Regions from separate parts of the Tepidibacillus sp. HK-1 genome, predicted to be linked through region 2. Evidence: riboswitches for the same ligand, from Rfam matches in the RefSeq annotation. Region 2 holds a riboswitch; the other holds the start of a gene.
The links. A riboswitch is a leader RNA that binds a small molecule or an ion and turns the genes downstream of it on or off. The one in region 2 is predicted to bind S-adenosylmethionine.
Positions count from the first base shown of each region.

Region 1: linked by a shared signal. The riboswitch ahead of metH (methionine synthase) and the one ahead of metX (homoserine O-acetyltransferase MetX) in region 2 are both predicted to bind S-adenosylmethionine.

Region 1 is NZ_BDGM02000002.1:88,021-100,700, forward strand. It holds gene BEN26_RS01385 (sodium-dependent transporter) at 1-518, shown strand, start outside; gene BEN26_RS01390 (MetS family NSS transporter small subunit) at 518-658, shown strand; gene metH (methionine synthase) at 735-4,190, opposite strand; SAM riboswitch class I at 4,304-4,405, opposite strand; gene BEN26_RS01400 (M23 family metallopeptidase) at 4,461-5,447, opposite strand; gene larC2 (nickel pincer cofactor biosynthesis protein LarC2) at 5,548-6,063, shown strand; gene BEN26_RS01410 (BglG family transcription antiterminator) at 6,148-8,031, shown strand; partial or broken gene BEN26_RS01415 (fructose-specific PTS transporter subunit EIIC) at 8,142-9,997, shown strand; gene manA (mannose-6-phosphate isomerase, class I) at 10,057-11,013, shown strand; gene BEN26_RS01430 (PTS sugar transporter subunit IIB) at 11,418-11,726, shown strand; gene celB (PTS cellobiose transporter subunit IIC) at 11,747-12,680, shown strand, end outside.
Region 2 is NZ_BDGM02000031.1:6,880-19,559, forward strand. It holds gene BEN26_RS12870 (4Fe-4S dicluster domain-containing protein) at 1-23, opposite strand, end outside; gene fdnG (molybdopterin-binding domain-containing protein) at 26-2,509, opposite strand; gene BEN26_RS14355 (molybdopterin-dependent oxidoreductase) at 2,522-3,106, opposite strand; gene BEN26_RS12880 (pyridoxal-phosphate-dependent aminotransferase family protein) at 3,564-4,742, shown strand; gene BEN26_RS12885 (H-type small acid-soluble spore protein) at 4,931-5,116, shown strand; gene BEN26_RS12890 (methylenetetrahydrofolate reductase) at 5,208-6,107, opposite strand; gene BEN26_RS12895 (homoserine dehydrogenase) at 6,107-7,426, opposite strand; gene metX (homoserine O-acetyltransferase MetX) at 7,413-8,507, opposite strand; SAM riboswitch class I at 8,617-8,723, opposite strand; gene BEN26_RS12905 (cell wall hydrolase) at 8,877-9,308, shown strand; gene gerQ (spore coat protein GerQ) at 9,326-9,733, shown strand; gene ptsP (phosphoenolpyruvate--protein phosphotransferase) at 9,905-11,635, opposite strand; gene BEN26_RS12920 (HPr family phosphocarrier protein) at 11,676-11,933, opposite strand; gene ptsG (glucose-specific PTS transporter subunit IIBC) at 11,975-12,680, opposite strand, start outside.

The sequences.
Region 1 (12,680 bases), on a different contig from region 2:
TCTTTGGTGCATTAGTGATTGCCGGATTAACTTCAGCGATCTCCATTCTAGAGGTAGTTGTTGCGGCAGTGATGGATAAATTCTCCTTAAGTAGAAAACAGGCAGTTGTTGCTTCTACTGCTGTAACCTTTTTGCTTAGTCTCTTTTATGTTACCGGTGGTGGTTTATATTACTTAGATATTGTAGACCACTTTATCAATTCCTTTGGTATTGCTTTAGCAGGATTAGTTGAGGTTATTCTCCTTGGCTGGTTCTTCAAGGTTTCAACGATTCGTGAGCATAATAACCCGCTTTCCGATTTTGCAATTGGTAGCTGGTGGGATATCATGATCCGTTTTGTCACACCAATTGTGTTAGGAGTCATGATGGTTCTAAACTTTAAAACGGAATTTACTGAACTATATGGAGGATATACATTAAATAGTCTAATCGTATTTGGTTGGGGAGTTGCGATTGCTGCAATTGTGTTAGGAGTCATGATGAAACTCATTCCAGGTTATAAAAGGGAGGAATTCTAATGAGCACAGGTGCAATCTTTATGTTTATCTTTGGAGCTACTCTTCTTTGGGGAGGTTTAGGGGTTGCCTTATCAGTCGCTATCTCTAAATCAAAAAAAGCCTCAAACCAAACAGGAAAAAATGCGGTAAGTCATCAGTAGAATTTTTGGATGTTAGATTAAATAGGAAAACCTCACTAAGTTCTAGTGAGGTTTTTTGTGTAGATAAAGATAATGATTAAGATTTAACCGCGGTAAAATATCTGGCTTCGGGATGAGCGAAGACCATTGCTGAAACAGAAGCCTCTGGTTCCATCATAAAGCCATCTGTTAAGTGGATGCCAATGTCCTCAGGATTTAGTAAGGCAAACAATTTCTTTTGGTCCTCAAGGTTAGGACAAGCTGGATAGCCAAATGAAACCCGAATTCCTTGATATTTGGCGGCGAACCGCTCTACCATAGTCATTTCTGAAGGATCCGGGAAGCCCCAGATGTCTCTCATCATGTGATGTATTCTTTCTGCAAAAGCCTCGGCCAATTCTAAGGCAGTTGCTTGCAAGAGGTGAGAACGTAAATAATCTCCTTTTTCTCGCCACTCTGAAGCTAGATCGATAATCCCTTGACCAGTGGTTACTATTAAGAATCCAACAGAATCCATCACACCACTTTCTACAGGTCGAAGGAAATCAGCTAGGCATAAATAGGGTTCCTCTTGCTGTCTTGGGAATGAAAAACGCTGAATCACTTTTGAATAATCTTTTGGATCGTAAACAAGAATGTCATTTTCTTGCGACTGAGCAGGGAAGAACTGATACATTCCATTTGCTTTTATGAAGTTTTTATTTTTTGCTTCCGTTAGTAGCTGTTCGACCGCTGTTTTTAGCTCGAAAGCTTTAGCATCACCATGAGCAAGAAGTTGCTCAATATTTCCTTTGACCCCTAAATGTTTTCCGAGTAGCATCCTCATATTTAAATAAGGATACAAAAAATCAATTGGATAATTCCGCAAAATATGACGATCGAAGTCTGGCGGTTGAAAAACAGGTACGTTTTGACTGGTTGATGAACGCTTGATACTTTTATTGGTCAAGACTGAATCATTTATTATATTGTCAGTATGACCCATATCAGCAGTTGTTTGGCGCTGTTTTCGTAATTCAGCAATAAGTTCGTTTTTATAGGCTTCATCACTAATCTGGTTTAAGATATTTAACCCATCCATTGCATCCTTTGCATAGAAAACAAGTCCATCATATTCATTTGCAATTTTGTTTTCAGTGAATTTTCTTGTTAATGCAGCTCCTCCTACTAGAAGGGGAACATCAATCCCAGCGGTTTTTAGATCCTGAGCAGTGATGGCCATTTGTTGTGCTGATTTAACAAGGAGTCCAGATAAGCCAATGGCATCAGGTTTTTCCTGTTTAAAAGCAGCCACTAATTGTTCGGGAGGTACTTTAATTCCAAGGTTAATTACTTCGTAACCATTATTGGATAAAATAATTTCTACAAGGTTTTTCCCAATATCGTGGACATCCCCTTTTACAGTAGCAAGTAGAATTTTACCTTTTTGTGTAGAATCGTTTTTTTCCATATAAGGCTCTAAGAAGGAAACGGCCGTTTTCATCACTTCAGCACTTTGTAATACTTCGGCAACAATTAATTCATTGTCATTAAATAGTTGCCCAACACGTTGCATTCCTTTCATCAAAGGGCCGTTGATAATGTCTAAAGGAGTATACCGGCTAAGGGCTTCTTTTAAGTCATCAATCAGGCCGTCTTTTGATCCTTCCACGATATAGTTACTTAACCGTTCTTCCAATGGATACCTGATACTAGTTTCTTCCTTGATCACTTTTTTATTGCGATAAAAATCAGCAAATTGAGCAAGGGTTTGTTTATTTGTGTTAAAAATCAATTGTTCAGCTAATTGTCTTTCTTCCTCTGGAATGGAAGCATAGCGTTGAAGCTTTTGTGTATTCACAATAGCATAATCTAGGCCGGCACGTGTTGTATGGTAAAGAAAAACAGCATTTAATACTTCACGACCAGCAGGGGGTAACCCAAAGGAAACGTTACTAATGCCAAGAATGGTTTGACATTCAGGAAAAGCTTCCTTGATTTGTTGAATTCCCTTAATCGTTTCTTTTGCAGATCCAATATATGCTTCATCACCTGTTCCTATTGGAAAGACTAATGGGTCAAAAATAATGTCTTGAGGATTTACTCCATATTGATGAACAAGCAAATCATAAGAACGTTTAGCTATTTCTAATTTTCTTTCACTCGTAACAGCCATTCCCTTTTCATCAATCGTTCCAACAACAACGGATGCACCATATTGTAAAATGAGTGGGACGATCTCCTGAAAACGTCTTTCGCCATCTTCTAAATTGATTGAATTGATGATGGCTTTTCCTTGAGAATATTTTAGAGCAAGCTCAATTACCTTTGAATCGGTTGAATCAATCATAAACGGTACTTTGACTTTATTGACTACATATTGTAGGAACTGCTCCATGTCGAAATACTCATCACGGTCAGGATTGGCCAAACAGATGTCGATCACTTGTGCGCCGCCTTTTACCTGAGCACGGGCAATCTCAGAGGCTTCTTCATACTTACCGTCTGCAATCAGGTCCCGAAATTTCTTAGAACCGATCACATTCGTTCGTTCTCCTACAAAGAGGGGACGATTTTCTTTTTCTAAAAAAACTGGCTCAATTCCTGACACGGCAGGGAGATGTTCCTTTTGAAATCGTCTAGGTTTAAATTCTTTTAATGTTTCTGAAAGAGCTTTGATATGATCTGGTGTAGTGCCACAGCATCCACCTGCAACGTTTAACCAACCTTGTTTTGCAAATTGCGACATCTTCTCAGCTAAGGCTTTGGGAGACTCGTGGTAATGACCATCTTCATCTGGTAATCCGGCATTAGGATAACAACTAACTGCACTTGTAGCTAATTGCGAGAGGGAACGGAGATGATCACGCATGAATTCAGGCCCTGTTGCACAGTTTAGTCCTATGGAAATGGGCTTCAAATGTTCTAAGGAGATGTAGAAAGCTTCAATATTTTGACCAGCAAGAGTGGTACCCATCGGTTCAATCGTGCCTGAAATCATAACAGGTAATTCTACTTTACATTCTGCAAAAGCTTTTTGAATTCCTATTCCAGCTGCTTTCACATTAAGTGTATCTTGTGCAGTTTCTAACAAAAGTAAATCTACACCACCGATGATTAATCCTTTTGCTTGTTGATAATATGAATCCGATAATTGATCAAATGTAATCCCACCTGTAACAGAAAGGGTTTTGGTTGTTGGCCCCATGGAGCCAGCGACAAAGCGTGGCCATTCGGGGGTAGAAACTTGATCAACAGCTTCTTTTGCAATCTTTGCTGCAGCAAGATTGATTTCTTCAGTTCGGTCTTCAAGTCCATATTCTGCTAATACAACTGGGGTAGCTCCAAAAGTATTCGTTTCAATGATGTCTGCTCCTGCTTCTAAATAGGTAAGATGGATATGTTTAATTAGATCTGGACGGATTAGATTTAAGATTTCATTGCAACCTTCGTATTGATCTCCACCAAAGTCTTTGGCAGTTAATTGAGCATTTTGCAGCATTGTACCCATTGCACCATCAAGAATGAGGATTTTTTGCTCCATTTGTTGTTTTAAACGATCTATTTTGTTCATTGTTTCTCCCTCCTCATAATATGGAGATGTATACATATAATATACATTCCCTAGGAATCTTATAATGAAAAAACCCTCACCAAAATAGGAGAGGGCTACGTGTATTCACGATTCTCCTATCTTCCAGAAAAATTCTGCTGGAATTAGCACCATGGTCATTCGACCGGTTGCTGTGGTTTCGTAGGGCCAGATCCCTCCACCACTCTGGATAGAAGTGAAGTATGCTTTTGTTATTTCTTCTAGTTTGTACGAGAATCAGCAAATTGTCAACTATTTTCTTTTTCTTTCCCAAACACGTAAATAAGGGGTAGGGTCAAATGCCCACTCATGACGGCCATTATATTTATACATACCAAAATGTAAATGAGGGGGGAATTTTCCTTGCGTACCTGGAGAGCCATAACCAGAACTTCCAACATATCCGATGACATCACCTGGTTTGACAATATCTCCTTCTTTTAAGCCTTTTTTAAACCCTGTTAAATGAGCGTAGTAATAATAAATATTGTTTGTATCTCTTATTCCAACACGCCACCCCCCATATTTATTCCAGCCTAGGACTTCAACATACCCATAAGAAACACTTCGTACTGCTGCACCATAAGAAGCGAAGATGTCAGTCCCTTCGTGCATTCTTCGCCCTCCCCAGCCTCTTGTATCTCCCCATGTACTTCGATAGGAGTAACTGTTCCATTTGGGAATTGGGAAAACCCGTTCTGCTAATTGAAGGGTATTAAAGGTTTTGTAGATGAGGGCGATTTCATCAATGATTTTGGCTGTTAACTCGCTTTGATAATAATCCATTAAAGCATTCTTGAGGCTATCTTTTGTCGTCCCATACCGACTTAGATAATTTAAAAAAGCAACAAGAACATCAGCATCATTATTTCGATCAGCTAAACCATCCCCATCCCCATCTACACCAAAACCATTAAAAAACTGAATTCGCATTGGATTTTGATCTTCGGGATTTGGATTGAGAAAACCGGCCCATTTTTCTTTTGAAAAATAGATGCTGATTAGACCTTTTTTTATAGGAAGATCCTGCCTGACAGGTTGAATATTTCTTTCATACTGATCAATGGCTGCAATATAGTACCATGGGATTTGATAAATATTATCCATGGTTTTATATAGCTCCATTCTCGTTTGAAACAGATCGTCTTGTTCTCCTTTAGCTAAACTCTGTATAGGAATCGTTGAAACTAAGCTGATAATTATTAAAGTGCATATTAATCGTTTGTTTAACAGTCTCATTTCCATCTCTCCAAAATCATCTTTAGTTCAATTCATTTAAATAGTTTTTAAAAAAGTTTCCTTTTCTATGTATAAAGGAAAATGGTAAAATTGACCTGAAATTTATCTCGAAAATTTAGTAAGGGAGATCATGAAGAATATGAAAAATAATCTAAATGAACATATTGATAAACAAATGGTAAAGATAGAGGTTTCCCTTGATGACATGAATCCAGAATTTTATGGATATATCATGGAACAATTATTTAGTATGGGTGTAAATGATGTATATATTGTACAAGTGATCATGAAGAAAAATCGTCCTGGACAAGTTCTTCATATATTATGTAGAGAGGAAATTCGAGAAAAGGTGATGGATTTTCTTTTTCTTGAAACCACCACTCTAGGCATCAGGTATACTCCCTATACAGTTCATCGTTTAGAAAGAACATTTATAGAGGTGGAAACAGAGTGGGGGAAATGTACAGTGAAGATCGGAAAACGAGAAGGCAAAATTGTTCAAATAGCCCCTGAGTATGAAGAATGTGTACGGTTAGCAAAAGAACATCAGGTTCCAATTAAATGGGTCTATGATCTGGTAAAGGAAAAAGGATATCAGTGGGCAAAAGAACAATAAGAGCTACTCGATGAATGATCATTTCTACAGGCATTTTATGATAAAGTTATTTACAAAAGGATCAAATAAAAAGGGAGATATTTTATGAATGACAGACAATATAAATTGTTAGTATTTCTCTTAAATAATGATCAATACGTAACTATTCAAGAATTAGCTGATTTACATCAGTGTTCAGAAAAAACTATAAGAAACGACTTTAAGATAATCGATCAATGGTTGCAGCAGAAATCAAATGGCATTTTAATAAGGAAACCAAATATTGGTGTATATCTACAAGTCGATCCTTTTGAAAAGAAAAAATTGCTGAATGAAATTTCAAAAGAAAAAATTCTAACCGAAGATGAAAGAAAAAAGGAAATTCTAAAATGGTTACTACGACAAGAAAAAGAGATAACAATTGAAGATTTAGTGAAACAATTTTATGTTAGTAAATCAGTAATACGAAAAGATCTAGAAAATATTGAAAAATGGCTAAATCGTTTTGGACTTCAACTTATACGAAAGACCAAGGTTGGTATTAAGGTTGAAGGAGAAGAAAAGCTACGGCGTTTTGCATTATCAAAAATATACGATGATTGGTTTGAACCCTATGAAATTTCCTTAGTTAAAAAACATCTCCTTGAGTTTGAACAATTATTTACCTTTTCTTTCTCGGATGAGGCGATAAAAAGTTTAATTATTCATATACTAATTTCGATAAAACGAATTAAATTAGGGCATTACATAAAAATGGATGCTGAAAATTTAAAACAAATACAAAATCAAAAAGAATATCATGTAGCTTTACAACTGGCAGAGCGATTAAAAAAAGCCTTTGTTATTAATTTTCCTCCTGCTGAAATAGCATTTATTGCATCTCATTTATCAGGTGCTAAAATTCGTTATGACTATTTATTACTACAGGAGGGAGCTTTATCACAGCTTGATAAAGTAATTATTCAGTTTGCAAAAGAATTGATTGAAGAAGTTTCAAAGATTACAGGAGAAAACTTTTTTAACGACCAAGAGTTGTTTATTGGTTTAGCCATACATTTGCAGTCAGCTTTAAACCGTTTGAAATATCATTTATCCCTCACAAACCCATTGGCAAGTAAAATAAAAAAAATGTATCGCTACATGTTTGAAGTAGTTATATCAGTTATCTCTTTTATTCAAGAAAAAACTAATTTTTTTATTCCAGAAGATGAGATTTCCTATATAGTTTTACATTTTCAAGCTTCAGTAGAGAAAAGAAATAATAGAGTTGGATCGAATAAAAAAGCTATCATTGTTTGCCATATGGGAATAGGGATGTCTCAACTCTTAAAAACAAAATTAGAGCGGAAATTTCAATCGTTACAAATCCTTGATGTAGTACCTGCTTCTAGCTTGAATAAAGCTCTTGAAAAGAACAAACCTGATTTCATCATTAGTACAATACCAATTGAAAATAAAGAAATTCGTACAATTACAGTTACACCATTATTTTCTGAACAAGAACAAAAAAAGTTAGAAAATTTTATATTAGAATTAGAATATGTATCCAAGCAAGCGAAATATCCAACGTTAAAAAGTTTTATACACCAAGAACTAGTTTTTCTAGATGTAGATTTTAATCAATATTATGAACTGATTGAATTTCTAGCCAATGCTTTAGCTGAAAAAGGGTATGTCTCTATAGAATATAAGGAGAGTGTTATTAAAAGAGAACAGGTAGGATCTACAGCAGTTGGTGGTGAAATTGCTATTCCCCATGGAGATCCAAAGCTTGTGATTCATTCCACTATAGCTGTTGCAAGATTGAAAAGGACAATAGATTTGAATGGTGAAAAAATTAATTTTGTTTTTCTGATGGCTACAAAACTAGCAAAATCAGAGCAAATTCAAATTTTATTTCATGAAATTGTTACTCTTGTTGAAAATGAGAAAGATTTGGAACGCTTAAAAGATGTGAATACCGTAAATGAATTCTTGAATAACCTTTAGATTTATTTTTACCACATATTGTGGAAAAAATTGATCCTAAACCTATTATTTTTTAATGCATAATAACAATATAGTTAAACGCTTTCAAATAATAATAGGAGGAATACAATATGAAGTTATTAGCGATTACTTCTTGTCCAAACGGAATAGCCCATACTTATATGGCAGCTGAAAAATTGTCAAGAACAGCTGAGAAGTTGGGTATTCAAATTAAAGTAGAGACCCAAGGATCAATAGGTGTAGAAAATGAATTAACAGAAGCAGAGATTAAAGAGGCTGACGGAATTATTATTGCCGCTGATAAAACGGTTGATAAAAATCGTTTTGTAGGAAAAAAGTTAATTGAAGTAGCTGTAGCGGAAGCGATTAAAAACCCAGAAGGGTTAATTCAACCATTTATAGATGGTAAAGTTGAAGTATATGGAAAAAAATTAAAATCAGTGGAAGAAGTAAAAAAGGAAAGAAAAGCAAAACAAAATCCAATTTACCGCCATTTAATGAATGGTGTCTCTTACATGATTCCATTTGTTGTTATTGGTGGGCTTTTAATTGCTTTATCACTAGCCATAGGCGGAGAACCAACAGCAAAAGGATTGCAGATTCCTGAAGGTTCAATTTGGCAATCAATCCTTAATGTAGGCGTTGCGGGTTTTACTTTTATGGTTCCAATTTTAGCTGGTTTTATTGCAATGAGTATAGCTGATCGTCCTGGTATTGCACCTGGTATGATCGGTGGCTATATTGCAGCAAATGGTAGTTTTTACGGAAGTAGTGCAGGAGCTGGATTTATTGGTGGTATCATTGCTGGTTTCCTTGCTGGTTATATCGCAAAGTGGATTAAATCTTGGAAGGTACCTAAAATGGTACAACCGATTATGCCAATTCTAGTAATTCCACTTCTAACAACTTTACTTGTTGCATTTATCTTTATTGGTATTCTTGGTCAACCTATCGCAGGAATTATGGAAGGTTTAACTAATTGGCTAAATGGTATGCAAGGTGCAAGTTCAATTGTTTTAGCTTTAATATTAGGTGCTATGATTGCATTTGACATGGGTGGACCAGTAAACAAAGTTGCTTTCCTTTTTGGTTCTGCGATGATTGCTGAAGGAAATCCTTATATTATGGGGCCAATAGCAGTTGCTATTGCTGTGCCACCGCTTGGAATGGGATTAGCGACATTGCTAAATAAAAAGAAATATGAAAAAGAAGAATTAGAAGCTGGTAAAGCTGCATTGGCGATGGGACTAGTTGGGATTACAGAAGGAGCCATCCCTTTTGCAGCAAAAGATCCATTTCGTGTCATCCCAAGTATTATGACAGGCTCTATGGTAGGTGCAGTTATTGCGATGTTAAGCCATGTTGGAGATAATGTTCCTCATGGTGGACCGATTGTTGCTATCCTTGGTGCTGTTGAAAATTCGTTGATGTTTTTTGTAGCTATTATTATTGGTGCAATTGTTACTGCTTTTATGGTCAATAGTCTTAAAAAGAACATACAGGAGTGAATAAATTGAATTTAACTGAACTTTTGACGGAGGACATGATCATACTTGATTTAAAAGGAGAATCTAAAGTAGAAGTCATTCACGAATTGATTTCTTTACTTGAACATAAAGGATTTTTAACTAATAAAGAGGTATTTACAAATGCAGTTTTTGATCGAGAAGAAGAAGGAACTACAGGAATTGGTTTCAATATAGCAATTCCACATGGAAAATCTAATGCTATTAAAAAACCAGCTATAGTTTTTGGGAAAAAAGAAAATGGCATTGATTGGAATAGTTTTGATGGAACTGATGCAAAATTAATTTTTCTTATTGGGGTTCCTGAGAAAAATGCTGGAGATGAACATTTAAAAATTTTACAATTGCTATCAAGAAAATTAATTGATGATGATTTTCGTAGTGCTCTATTAGACGCACCAACAAAAGAAGATATCATTGAGCTTTTAGCACAAATTTAAGGGGAGAAATCTCCCCTTTTTTAATAACCGTAGAAAATCTTTTTAAAAGGGGTAGTTTTATGGACACTTATATTTTGGAGCCTATTTTTCTTAAACCAGTATTTAAAGAAAGAATTTGGGGTGGAAATAAATTAAAAACGATGTTTCACTATAACATCCCAAGTAACAAGACAGGGGAATGCTGGGCTATATCAGCTCATCCTAATGGAGAAAGTGTTGTGACTAATGGATTATATAAAGGAATGACCTTAGGAGAACTATATGAGGAACATAGGGAACTTTTTGGGTATATAAATGATGAAAAATTTCCTTTATTAGTAAAAATTTTAGATGCCAACGATGATTTATCGATACAAGTTCATCCTAATGATGAATATGCGAACCATTATGAAAATGGAGAATTAGGCAAAACAGAATGTTGGTATGTGATTGATTGTAATGAAAATGCTGAATTGATTTATGGACATCATGCAAAAAATAAAGAAGAATTAACTGAAATGATTGAAAAACAAAAATGGAATCAGCTTTTGCGTAAAATTTCGATTCAACCTGGTGATTTTATTTATGTTCCAAGTGGTACTGTTCATGCCTTAACAAAAGGAACGGTGGTTTTAGAAATCCAACAAAGCTCTGATGCAACCTATCGAATTTATGATTATGATAGATTGGATGATAAAGGCCAGTTGCGAGAATTACATTTAGACAAAGCAATTGATGTCATTCAAGTCCCACATCAAGATTACTTAATACAGCCTGTTAAAACAGAAAATCAAGGTCTAATTATTACCACTTTTATTAAAAATGAAACTTTTACTGTTAAAAAGTGGGAAATAAAGGGAAAGGCACAATCTATACAAAATCAGTCATTTATGCTTTTTAGTGTATTAAATGGAAATGGCGAAATTGTTAAAAATAGTAAAAGTTATACCTTTAAAAAAGGGGATCACTTTATATTGCCTTTTAATTTTCAAGATTTTCTCATTAAAGGTGAAGCTAAGGTTATCGTTTCTTATTAATAATATTTTACCTACCGGCGTATGCCGGTTTTTTAAATTAAGGGAAGTAGGAATTTATAACCTTTATGATTCAAAAGTAATTTTAACTAGAGGGGGAATTAGTGTAAGAGAAGATTTCCATCAAAATGCTAATCTTCTAGGTGCTGTATATGGCTTTATTAAATAGAGGTTAAATAATGTTGTTAAGGTAAAACAAACAGTAAATACTGGATAGGTTACTAAAGTAGAAGATGGCTAGTTTTATGGAACAGTTTTTTGAAAAGAATCTAATATCGCTTAATTATTTCCTCTAGTTAGAGGAAAAACAATGTGTGTTGTTGAAAGCGCTTGTAATTTAAAATGATAGTATAAGTTGAACTTGTTAAATTTCTTGTTTATTACACATCTTTTGGGAGGAATTATTTATGAAACGTATTTTATTAGCTTGTTCATCAGGAATGTCTACAAGCCTATTGGTAGCTAAAATGAAGGAGGTTGCAAAAGAAAAAGGAATTGAGACAGAAATTTGGGCAGTTGCACAAGATAAGGCACCAAAGGAAATGGAAAAAGCAGATATTCTATTAATCGGACCGCAAATGAGATTTTTGAAAAAGAAATTTTCAAAAGTTGCTGAGGAATTGGGTATTCCTTTGGAAGTGATTGATCCAGTGGCATATGGTCGAATAGATGGTGAAGCTGTTTTGAATAAAGCTCTTGAATTATTAAGTAAATAAAATATAAAGGGGAGAGAACTATGAACAAATTTATGGAAGTATTAGAAAATATCTTATTGCCAATTGCTGATAAATTGAATAACAACCGATATTTAACTGCACTTCGTGATGGTTTTATGGTGGCTTTACCGTTGATTATTTTTGGTTCCATATTTGTTGTAATCTCCAATTTACCCTTCCTCGATCGAGTGATTAGTAAAGAGGCTTTTGCAGCATATCAAAATGCGCTCGGACCCGCATCTGCCGCAACGCTAAGTATTATGGGCTTGTTTGTCATTATTGGTATCGGATATAAGCTGACTGAGCATTATGGCGGAGAAGCTATTTATGGAGGTATCGTTGCATTAGCAGCATTTCTGATTTTGACACCTCAAGTACTGGAAGACGTCACAGGCGTTATTCCAACATCTAGTCTTGGTGCTCAAGGGATGTTCCTTGGAATTTTCACAGCATTTTTTGCAGCTGAGCTTTACCGTTTTTTTGTAAATAAAAATTTGACGATCAAAATGCCTGCTGGTGTACCGAATGCAGTATCCAAATCGTTTAGCGCATTGATTCCCATAACGCTTACATTATCTGTATTTTTGCTAATTCGAATTATTTTCAGTTATACTCCTTTTGAAACTGTACAAAACTTTATCTATACAATTATTCAGCAGCCTTTGACCAAATTGGGCAGTGGCTTGATCGCTACAATTGTTGCAGTAGTGCTTATTCAACTATTTTGGTTCTTTGGTTTGCACGGTCAAATCATAGTAAACTCGGTATTTGACCCAATCTGGTATACATTAAATGATCAAAACTTACAGGCTTTTCAGGCAGGTACTGAGCTTCCAAATGTTATTACAAAACAATTTATCGATTCATTTTTGGTTGGTATGGGCGGATCTGGAATGACTTTGGCTGTTGTTATTTTGATCTTTATTATTGGACGAAGTAGACAGATGAAAGAAT
Region 2 (12,680 bases):
GCTTTATCTGTTTTTTGTGCCATAATTACTTATCCCCCTTCGTCACATTGCATAAGCATGCCTTATATTCTGGTGTACCTGTATTTGGATCGGTTACCGAGTTGGTCACAAGATTAATTGAATCTCCGCTTACAAGACCTTTGAATCCCCAGCCCCAAGGAACACCAACGACTTCCACTTGTTTCCCATTAATTGTTAAGGTTTGGATACGATCAGTCACCATTGCCGGAATTGTTACTTTTCCACGTGCTGTGGAAATCGTGACTTTATCTCCAGACTGAACACCGATTTTCTTTGCAAGATTTTTACTCATCTCGACAAAGTTGGAAGGCATTAATTCGTTCAATTGCGGTGTATTCCTAGTAACCCCACCTGATAAAAATTGCTCTGTCAACATATAAGTTGTTAAAACATAAGGATAGTCTTTTGCTTCACCCAGTTTTTGAATTTCGGGAACTCTGAACCCACGCAAAATCGGGTTGTTTTTTTGTTTTGGATAAAAAGCATTTTCTACCGGTGACTCTTTCGGCTCATAATGAGCAGGTAATGGGCCATCTGCAATTCCTGCTTCCTTAAATATTGGAGCCACTTTGAATATGTTAGGGTCATACCCTTCTTTCAATTCTACAGATACTTTTTCTGCTTGTGGTTTTGCATAAACGGTACGGAATAAAGCACCTTTTGTATCCGCAATCGGGAATACTTGTGAACCTTCAGGTGTATTTGGTTCTTTATCTTTGGCAGCAACGTCTAAAATATCTGGACCTATCCACTTGGTTCCATCCCACCATACAAGGGCACGATCTTTATCTCTAGGTTTCCCATTAATGTCAGCAGATCCACGATTATAAAGAATACGAATATTGCCTGGCCATGCAAACGTCCAATTTGGATAAAGCCCCAAGCCGCTTGGATCACTATTATCATGACGTAACGAGTGGTTTCCTTCCTCTGTAATCACGCCTGTATAAAGGCCTCCTAAGCCAGAAGAAACTGTGCCTGGTTCTGCTTTTTGGATCTGTGCTGCACTATTTAATAGTTTCCCAGTTGTTAAATCATAGCCATTTATCTCTTTTAAGACTTTCTCAAGATCGATTTCTTCTTTGCCTTCTACATGATAATCCCATGTTAAATCAAGAATTGAGCGATCTTTTTCATCAGTGCTATTTTTATATAATTCTTTTAACTTTAATAGAATCATTGAAATAATATCGGCATCTGGTTTTGCTTCTCCAGGTGGACGAACCGCCGCCGGTTTCCCTTGAATCCACCTTGCAGAGTTGGTCATTGTACCTGCTTTCTCAAAAGACATCGCTGCAGGTAAAAGAATAACCTCTGTTTTGATCTCTTTTGGATTAGCACCAGGATGTTGCCAGAATGATGCCGTTTCCGTTTCAAATACTTCAGAAACGACCAACATTTCTAATTTCGATAAGCCTTTCCAGACTAACTCTAAGTTCGGCGTACTAACCGCAGGGTTTTGTGCAAAAATAAGCCCTAATGTAAACTTCCCTTTGTTCATATTTTCAAAAATGGAAATATGACCTTGGGATGCTTCCTTTGAATCCCGTTTTGGCAAGTAATGATAACCAAACTCATTTTCTGGAGTCGCTTTATCCCCATACCATGCTTTTAATAATGCAATCATCTGCTTCGTTCTTGTCGTGCCAAATGCCATCGCATAATCATTTAATGTCGCATGTTTATCGATTGGCACTGGCATATAACCAGGTAAAATATGTGGTAAACAAGCTATATCGGTTGATCCTTGAACGTTAGGTTCTCCGCGGTTTGCATTGATACCGCCACCAGCCATTCCCATGTTCCCAAGAAGCAATTGAAGGATCGCATACATGCGAATTCCTTGTACTCCTGTTGTTTTTTGGGTCATTCCTAAAGCATAAAGAATGGTTCCTGGTCGATTTTCTACAAGAGTATCGGCAATTAATTTAATTTTTTCCGCTGGAATTCCCGTAACCTGGGAAGCCTTTTCAAATGTATAGTCTTTAAAATGTTCTTTTAATTTCATCAAGACGGTATCGGGATCATCAAAAGAATCTGCTACAAAAGGTTTCCCATCTGATCCTAACTGATAGGTCCAAGTATCTTTGTTATATGTTTTCTTTGCTTCGTCAAAACCAGAGAATAAACCTTCATGAAAAGAGAAATCTGGATTTACTTTGTAAAGTGCTGTGGTGTAATATTTGACATACTCTTCATCGTATAATTTATTCTCAATAATATATTTCACAATCGCCCCTAGATAAGCAATATCTGTCCCTGGACGAATTTGGGCATAGATATCTGCTACTTTCGCGGTCCGATTAAAGCGTGGATCGACGACAATAATCTTGGCACCATTTTTTTGCGCTTTTAATACCCAGCGCATTGCCATTGGATGGTTTTCTGCGGTATTATTTCCTCCAATTAGAAGCACTTTTGCATTTTTCATGTCAGTAAAGCTGTTAGTCATCGCACCACGACCAAATGAAGGGGCTAAACTAGCCACCGTTGGCGCATGTCATATCTCGGCTTGATGTGTGTAATATTGAACACCAAGGGCACGGTTAAACTTTGTGTAGAGATAAGCTTCTTCATTATCGATTTCCGCGCTTCCTAAACTAAACATTCCATTCATACGATTCACTTTCACGACTTTACCATCTTTGGTAGTAATCGTTTTTTCAAAGGTGTTATCACGAACCTCTTTAATCTTATTGGCAATTTTGCTAATCGCATCTTCCCAAGAGATGGGTTCCCATTTGTCACTTCCTGGCTTACGCACTAATGGATAAGTAAGACGCAATTTTGAATTGTGCATTTCTTTTAAGGATCGACCTTTTGGGCATAATGCACCTTCATTAATCGGATGATTTTTTAATCCTTCTGTAGACACGATTTCATTTCCCTTTGTTTTAATCTCAATCCCACATCCTACGGAACAGAAGTGGCAGATACCATATGATGTAGCCGCACCTGCTGTCATTAATGGATATGTTTTATCATTTCCATTGTCTTTAGCAAAGGCTTGTTTTTCTGCAAGGTAGGCAGCTGCTACAGATGCTGCAGTAAATTTAAAAAACTGGCGCCTTGTCAGCTTTGGCATTTCTATCCCCTCTTCCTGAAAATTGATTTTTCTCTTTTGCTCTAAGTTAAGTTCAAAATATTAAAAATATTATTAAATGTGAAATTATTCACAAATAGTGATATTGTTTTTACTTAGTGGTCGGTTGATCATCAATGATCTCTTTTGTTGCACTTTTAAATTCCTTTAATGTTCGGCCAACAACCTTTCGTCCCCCCTCTTTTTATGCTCTCATAATTTCGTCACAAAAAAATTGTAACAAAATTGTCACTTTGTTATACAAAATCTATTTTAATATGAATTCTAAAAAAAGAGAATGATTAATTTTTTTAATTTTCAAATTTATTATTACTATTTTTATGGTGTCAATAGATTTTTCTTTTTTTTAAAAATTTAATATTCTCATGAAGGTATTTTATGAAAAATATTGAATATTTAAACTAATATATATAAATCATGATTCATGGGAGGAAAGCGCATGAGCCAAGAATTAATTTTACCGAAACGATTATTGATGGGTCCAGGACCTAGTGATGTTCATCCGCATGTTTTAAAAGCAATGGCAACCCCATTATTAGGACATTTGGACCCGACCTTTCTTAATATTATGAATGAAACCATGGAATTGATTCGCTATGTTTACGAAACAAAAAATCAAGTAACGATTGCGATGTCAGGTACTGGCAGTGCTGGTATGGAAACGGTATTTGTGAATATGATCGAACCAGGAGACAAGGTCATTATTGGGGTTAATGGTTTATTTGGTCAGCGGATGGTTGACGTTGCAGAAAGAGCAGGGGCTGAAGTGATTCAAGTTCAAGCAGAATGGGGAAGAATCATTGATCCTGCTGATATAGAAAAAGCTTTAAAGAACTATTCCCCTGTAAAAGCAGTAGCGGTGGTACACGCAGAAACATCTACAGGTGCAAACCAACCATTAGAAGAAATAGCAAAACTAGCGAAAGAATATGATGCTTTAATGATTGTTGACGCTGTTACTTCACTAGGTGGAACGAAAGTTGGGGTAGATAAGATTGGGATTGATGCGGTCTATAGCGGTACGCAAAAATGTCTTAGTGCTCCCCCAGGACTATCCCCAGTCAGTTTAAGTGATAAAGCGGTTGAAATTCTAAAAAGCAGGAAAACAAAAGTACAAAGCTGGTACCTTGATTTGTCAATGATCCAGGCTTATTGGGGACAAGAACGTTTTTATCATCATACGGCACCGATCTCGATGATTTATGCACTTCATGAGGCATTAAGATTGATTAAAGAAGAAGGCTTAGAAGCTACCTTTAAACGTCATGAACAAAACGGACGTGCTTTGCAAGCGGGAATTGAGGCGATGGGATTCGAGTTATTTGCGCAAGAAGGTTATCGCTTACCTATGCTCACCTCAGTCAATATTCCCGATGGTGCTGATGATATGAAAGTACGCCATTTATTACTCGAGCGTTATGGGCTTGAAATCGGAGGAGGTTTAGGACCCACAAAGAATAAAATTTGGCGTGTAGGGCTCATGGGATATTCTTCTCAAAGAAGTAATGTCATTCAGTTCTTAACGGCATTGGAGTCAATCTTATCCGAGTTAAAAGTTAAGATCAATGAAGGGGAAGCTGTAAAAGTTGCCGAGAATTACTTAAATAATCATGAATAGTATCGCTTCACCATAGAGTAAAAAATAGGTTTGAGCCCTAATTTTTGCAATGCTTGAATTACAGGTTGAGTAAATCTCAAAACATTAAGGTAGGTCATTAATATTTCCTCTCCTTACACACCTTTACTTCTTTGCATACTTTAAAAATAAATTAGAAACGCTATTAAAAAGAAAAGAGGTGAGTAAAAATGAATTTTCATAGAGCAGAGGAAATTCTTCAAGCGGAAGAAACGATAGAGGTCTTTTATGATGATCAATCTGTTTGGATTAATAGCCTTGATTCTCAAACAGGAACTGCTGAAGTAACAGATATGGATAATCATCGTTTAAAGGTTCCTGTTGATGAACTTACTGAGGGTAAAGTGATATCGTAAGAAACTGAGAAAACCATCAAAGTATCAAAAAACCATGAACAAGGGTGAACATTTCCTATCGGTCATGGTTTTTTCATTCTATGATATATTATCAAATTATTTTTTTTATCTGCTTATCAGATACTTGCAAGAGATCAGATACAATCGACAAGTCACCAATTGGATAAATGTGAACACCTTGAACGATCCCCTTTATCTCCTCAATTAATTTTTGTGCTATCTCTATTCCTGCCTTTCTACCCCCCTGTTCTACTTTGGCAATCATCTCCGATGAAATATGGATACCTGGTACTTTTTCATTAAGATAATAAGCCATTTTCACACTCTTTATAGGAAGAATGCCAAAAATGACATGAACTGGTAGGTCTCTTATTTTCTCTAAAAATCGTTCTACTTGGGAAAGTTCATAAACAGGCTGAGTTTGAACAAATTCCACTCCAGACTCAATCTTTCTTTTTAGTTTTTCCACTTCAAGCTCTAGGTCATCATTACCAGGGTTTGCAGCACCGCCGATAAAGAAATCAGTTGCGCTGTTTAAAGGATTGCCTGATAAGTCCTTTCCTTGATTGAGTTGATAGGCAATGTTGGCTAATCCTGTCGAGTCTACTTCAAAGACTCCTTTTGCTTGTGGGTGATCTCCTCTAGCTGGTGAATCTCCTGTTAAGGTGAGGATGTTTCTAACTCCTAAAGCTGCAGCACCTAATAGTTCTGATTGCAGTCCTATGATATTGCGGTCACGACAAGTTAAATGGAATATCGCCTCTATCCCCATATCCTGTTGAATCACATGTGCTAAAGCAATGGGACTCATTCGTAGTGTAGCCATGGGGCTATCTGCAATATTTACCGCATCCACAATCCCCCTCAAAAAGGTAGCCTTCTCTAAAACAGGCATTGGATTTGCTCCTTTGGGCGGTTCTAATTCTACTGTGGTGACAAATTTCTCTAACGTTAATTTTTCTTTTAATCCATGAATTTGATAGATACTCATTATGATCTTCCCCCTAGCTTTATTCCTTCTTCTTCCACCCTTTCTTCATGATGACAACTTAATGCAGGATAATAGATCATTTTTGTGCGATGGTTTACGTTTTGTTTCAATGCTAAAATTTGTTCCTCATTCCCCTTTACCAGATGGCCTACCAAAAATCCCTTTTGTACAGAGATGGTTTCTCTTTTTATCATTTCTAATTCAAATTGGTGTAGCTTTACTTGCCAAAACATTTGATCTGCACTAGTCATTGGATGATGTTGCTCATGAATGATTAACCAAAATGGATTTTCTATTGATTCTGTAACCGTGGCCGTTGTTTCTATTTCCTTTTTATGGTGATAGGAATAGGTTGGATGTTGAAGAACGTCTACTAAATCCTCTACAATTGCACTAGCTGTAGGAAGAGAGCCTGCTCCTGGACCTTGTAAAAATAAGCGGCCAACAACATCAGTTTCAATGATGATCGCATTATCTACCCCTTCAACACTATACAATGGATTAGACTCTGCTAAACAGGTTGGTTCTACTCGGACATTCCAGCCTGTATCTGACTTATAAAGTGATGCAACTAGTTTCATTCGTAAGCCTAGTTCTTCAACAAGAGCCAATTGTTCCAGCGTAACCTCCGAGACACCAATCTTTTTCACTGAAGTCCAGTTTGGTCGTTCAGGAAAGATGATGTCACTTAAAACCATTAATTTATAAAAAGCATCCCAGCCTTCAATATCATTTGTAGGATCTGCTTCTGCAAAACCTGCTGCTTGTGCTTCCTTTAACGCCTGTTTAAAGGAAATTCGTTTTTTCCTCATTTGACTCAGAATATAATTCGAAGTCCCGTTTATAATCCCTTGGATTTTTGTAATTTGATTCACTTGAAGCAATTGTTTAATCGTCCGAATAATAGGAATTCCACCAGCTACACTAGCTTCAAAGGCTAGCATTACCCCATATTGTTTCGCGATTTCCTTTAATTCAGCTCCATTAAATGCCATTAATTCTTTATTTGCTGTAATCACATGACAACCTTTTGAGAGTGCCTGAATGATATATTGATAGGCAGGATCTCTTCCCCCTATCATTTCAATGACTACGTCTAATTTAGGTAATTGTAAAATATCCTGATAATTCGTTGTAACGAGAATAGAATCCCTCATCTCCAAAACTCGTTTCTTCTCTATATCCTGAATCAAAATCGCAACGACTTCAACAGACTTGCCTAAGATATGTTGTAATTGTTTTTGATGGGAAATGATCGTTTGATATACACCAGTTCCCACCGTACCCAAACCTAGTAAGGCTACCTTAATCGATTCCATATAAACCCTCCTTTACAATCGATCCCCATTTATCAAATTCGACTAAAAAACCATCATGGCCATAAATCGTATCGATCTCATAAAAATTTGCATGACCTCCTAATTGACGATAGGCCTCTGTTAGCTCCATTAAACTTTCTGGCGGATAAAGCAAATCCCCTTTATAGGCAATAGCGATCATAGGGGCTTTTAATAATTTCAAGGCTTCTTTCCATCCTCCACGGCCACGACCGATGTCATGACTATCCATCGCTTTAAGTAAATATAGATAGCTATTGGCATCAAAACGTTTTGTTAATTTATCTCCTTGATAACTAAGATAAGATTCTATTTCAAACGTAATTTCATCGTGGGAATTCCCCCACTCATTACGAAGGCTCCTCTGAAAACGTTGATTATACAACTCTTGTGAACGATAAGTAATCATTCCTAACATACGTGCAAGACTTAATCCATGATCAGGTTTATCTTCCAATGGATAATTTCCATGATTCCATTTAGGGTCATGAATAATAGCAAAGCGGGACATAGCATTAAAAGCGATGGCATAGTCACTTAAATAAGAAGTCGCAGCAAGAGGAAATAGCTTATCCATAAAGGTAGGGTAAAGAATTCCCCATTCCAAAACTTGCATTCCACCTAATGACCCTCCAATCACAGCATGCACATGATCAATACCCATTTTCCTTAATGCTTTGTATTGAGCATGAACCATATCCCTGATGGTAACAAAGGGAAATGAAGCACGATAAATCTCTTTATTGTCCGGGTTTATACTTAAAGGACCTGTTGTACCATTACATCCACCAATCACGTTTGTCGTAATCACTTGATACTCATTCGTATCAATCCATTGATAGGGGCCAATCATCCCAGACCACCAACCAGATGTCCTATCATTTCCATAAGCAAATTGATTTCCTGTCAAACCATGACACACTAATATAACAGGTGCACCAATGGAACCTACCCTTTCATAAGCTATATGAGCTTGTGGTAAAATCGTTCCAGATTCAAGCATTAAATCTCCAATTTCTATTTTTCCATACTCATAATGAAGATTGATCTCTGCCACCGCCATCCTTACTCCTCCTCTTCATCCATTCAAATCCCCCAAAAAAGTAAAATCCCCTTCCTAAGAAGAGGGATTAAAAAACCATCTCTTCAAGAAGAGATGGTGATCGCCGCTCTTCTTATCTATCAGAACATGAATGTTCTGCAGGAATTGGCACCGCGTTTTATTTAAACCGGTTGCCGGGCTTCATAGGGCCAGTCCCTCCGCCTCTCTGGATAAGAATTTCCTTTATTAAATTAAATGGTTAATACAAGAATACAATGCATTAAAACAGATTGTCAAGGGATTTTTTTTAAATGATTCCTTTGTTTTAATCACCTATTCTGCACAGGTTAAATATATTGTTATGGAAGCCTATATATGCGGGGTGAATCAATGGCTGTAATAAAAGCTAATTCAAAAGACGTGAAACTGTTGGCTAGATTAATGAGGGCTGAAGCTGAAGGTGAAGGGAAGCTTGGCATGCTAATGGTCGGTAATGTTGGAGTTAACCGTGTACGTGCTAGTTGTTTAGACTTTAAAAACATTCGGACAGTTAAGCAGATGGTTTTCCAATCTCCTGGTGGATTTGAAGCGGTTCAAAAATCTTATTTCTATCAAAGAGCCAGAACACAGGATATCCAACTAGCAAGAAAAGTGATTAGAGGTAATAAATACCACCCAGCCACTCGAGCATTATGGTTTTTTGAACCACTAGGTCCGTGCCCAAGAACATGGTATAACCAACCCAATGCGGGGCGCTATAAAGACCATTGTTTTTTTCACCCTACTTACAGTAATTGCCCTTCCGTTTACCGAACTTATTAAAGAGGAGTTGAATTTCGATGTATCCTTACAATCCATACTATTATGATTCATATTTAATCAATCCCTATGATATGAATATGCCCGATTACATGCAACCAATGGTACCACAACAACCAATGGTACCAATTCCACCATCACCTGAAACAGGAATCGATGTGCCTGGTCTTTTACCAGCAGAACAATCTTATATTGAAAATATTTTAAGACTTAATTTGGGAAAAATTGCAACGATTTATATGACTTTTGAAAACAATAAAGAATGGAATGCCAAAGTATTTAAAGGTAGTGTGGAAGCTGCAGGTCGCGATCATATTATTATTAGCGATCCACAAACTGGAAGACGTTATCTTTTATTGATGGTTAATCTTGATTATATCACTTTCGATGAAGAACTAAACTATGTTCCTCCAACTGTCAGATTATAGCCTTTTAAAACAGAAGGGACACCTTTAACGTGTTCCTTTTATTTTTGCATCGGCTCTAGTTCTCTTGCAATTTCTTCTTTCTCTTTTTTAGATAAGGCTAACCATTGAAATCCATTTATTATAAAAACAAGCCCCATATCGCTACAGGGCTCATGTGCTCAAGATTTGTTTTTACTTTAATTTGGCTAACACTTCTTGCTCTACATATTCTTTAATTTCTTCAGCTGTTTCCATTTGTAATACTTTTTGTGCCACATTTTTCATTTCAGACACATTCAACTTACGGATCAGGGATCGTGCAGGTAGGACGGAAGAAGCACTCATGCTAAATTCATCTAAGCCCATTCCTAAAAGAATTGGAATCGCTGTAAGATGCCCTGCCATTTCTCCACACATTCCAGCCCATTTACCTTCTTTATGAGCAGCTTGAATCACCATATGGATCAAACGTAATACAGCAGGGTTGAATGGTTGATACAAATAGGAGACTTGTTCGTTCATTCGATCCGCTGCCATCGTGTATTGAATCAAATCATTGGTTCCAATACTAAAGAAATCCACTTCTTTAGCTAATTGATCAGCGATAATGGCGGCTGCAGGAATCTCAATCATCATTCCTACTTCCATTTCTGGATTAAAAGGAACCTTTTCATTGATTAATTCTTGTTTTACTTCTTCTAAAACCTGATTGGCTTGGCGAAGCTCTTGAAGTGAAGCAATCATGGGATACATCAATTTAATATTGCCAAATACACTTGCCCGAAGAATTGCCCTAAGTTGGGTTTTGAAAATATCGGTTCGGTCCAAGCATAAGCGGATCGCCCGATAACCCAAAAACGGATTCATTTCCTTTGGTAGGTTAAGATAAGGTAACTCCTTATCCCCGCCAATATCTAAGGATCTGATCACAACAGGGCTTTCTTGACTAAACATTTCAGCTACAGTTTTATAAGCTGCAAACTGTTCTTCTTCAGAGGGTAAGTCACTTCTACCCATGTAGAGGAATTCGGTACGAAATAAACCAATCCCTTCTGCTCCATTTTCTAAAGCGCCTTTACCATCTTGAGGGTTGCCGATATTTGCTACGATTTCAACTTGATGTCCGTCTGCAGTAATCGAAGCCTCATTTTTTAAGGTTTTTAGTTCAGCTAAATGCGCTTCATACTGTTCTTTTTTTGTTCTGTATTCCATAACCAAATCATTTTCAGGATTGATATAAACGATTCCCTCATTTCCATCAATAATGACATAGTCCTCTTGATTGGTCTTTTCAAGAATATCCTTTAATCCTACTACAGCTGGAATCTCCATCGATCTTGCCATAATTGCTGAGTGAGAGGTTCTTCCTCCAATATTCGTAGCAAAGCCTGCTACCATTTCACGATTTAATTGGGCAGTATCTGATGGTGTTAAGTCATGAGCAATCAAGATGACCGGCTCTGCAAACTCATCTAAAGACATTTCTTTAATCCCTAATAACCGTTTTAAGACCCTACTGCTTACATCACGAATATCTGCAGCACGCTCTCTCATATATTCGTTATCCATACTTTCAAAGATCATAATAAATTGATCTGTAATCTCTTGTAATGCTGCTTCTGCATTGATTAAATCGGTCTTAATTTTGTCTTTTACAGCACCAATATACTCTGGGTCTTGTAGCACAAGAATATGCGCGGAAAAAATCTCTGCTTCCTTTTCTCCTAATTTTTGCAGCGCCTTTTTCTTAATTAGTTCCAATTCGTCAATCGCTAGTTTTACTTTTTCTTCAAAACGGTTGATTTCTTGCTCCACTTGCTCTGCTTGAAGGGAATGCTTCTTTACTTCAATCTTGTCTTCTTTCAAAAGAAAGGCTGGCCCCATCGCAATACCTGAGGATGCTGCAATGCCTGTCCAATTCATTTATACAAACCCCCTTATCCCATGATTAAAAGAAAAATGATTACTCAAGGACAGATTCTAGAATCTCACCAATTGCATTTAGTGCCTCTTCTTCTTTTTCTCCACTGGTTACCACGGTTACTTGGTCTCCTTGTCTAATTCCTAAGGACATTACGCCCATAATACTTTTTGCATTTACGGTTTTATCCCCTTTAACTAAGGTGATTTCTCCAGGGAATGAACTTGCTTTTTGTACTAATAATGTAGCTGGTCTTGCATGAAGACCAGCTGGGTTTTTGATTGTAAATACTTTTTCCATAATGAAATTCCCCCTATTTAATCATCTATCTAAATAAAACTTTAATCTTTCTTATCGATGATTGCAACCTCTGTTTCCTTGGCAACAGCTTTTCCCTTATTCACCTTTAGTACCTGGTTCTCTTGTAAATTTGTGAAAACAATTGGTGTAATCGTTGAAGTTGCATGTTTTTCAATATACGGCAGGTCAACCTTTAATAATGACGTACCTACTTCAACTTCATCCCCTTCATTTACTAATAATTCAAATCCTTTTCCCTCAAGTTTCACGGTATCGATTCCCACATGAATCAAAACTTCTAATCCACTATGAGAGACTAAACCAATCGCATGTTTGGTTGGGAATGCATTTACCACTTTTCCTTTAATCGGTGAAACGATTTCCCCTTTTTCCGGTTTCATAGCGAAGCCATCCCCCATCATTTTCCCTGCAAAAACTTGATCAGGCACTTCAGTGATGTCAATCACTTCACCTGTTAGAGGAGCAACGATAAATTCAACACCATCGACTACTGTTTCAATATCACTTGTTGTAGATGGAGCTGCCTTCACATCCTTAATCTCCTCAGGACTTTTTCCATTGATGACTGCTTTGATTTGCTCTTTTAATTGATCTGATTTTGGGCCAAAGATGGCTTGAATATTATTTCCTACTTCTAGAACACCTGCAGCACCAAGCTGTTTAAGGAGATCTTTATTTACTTTACTGATATCATGAACAGATACACGTAAGCGTGTAATACATGCA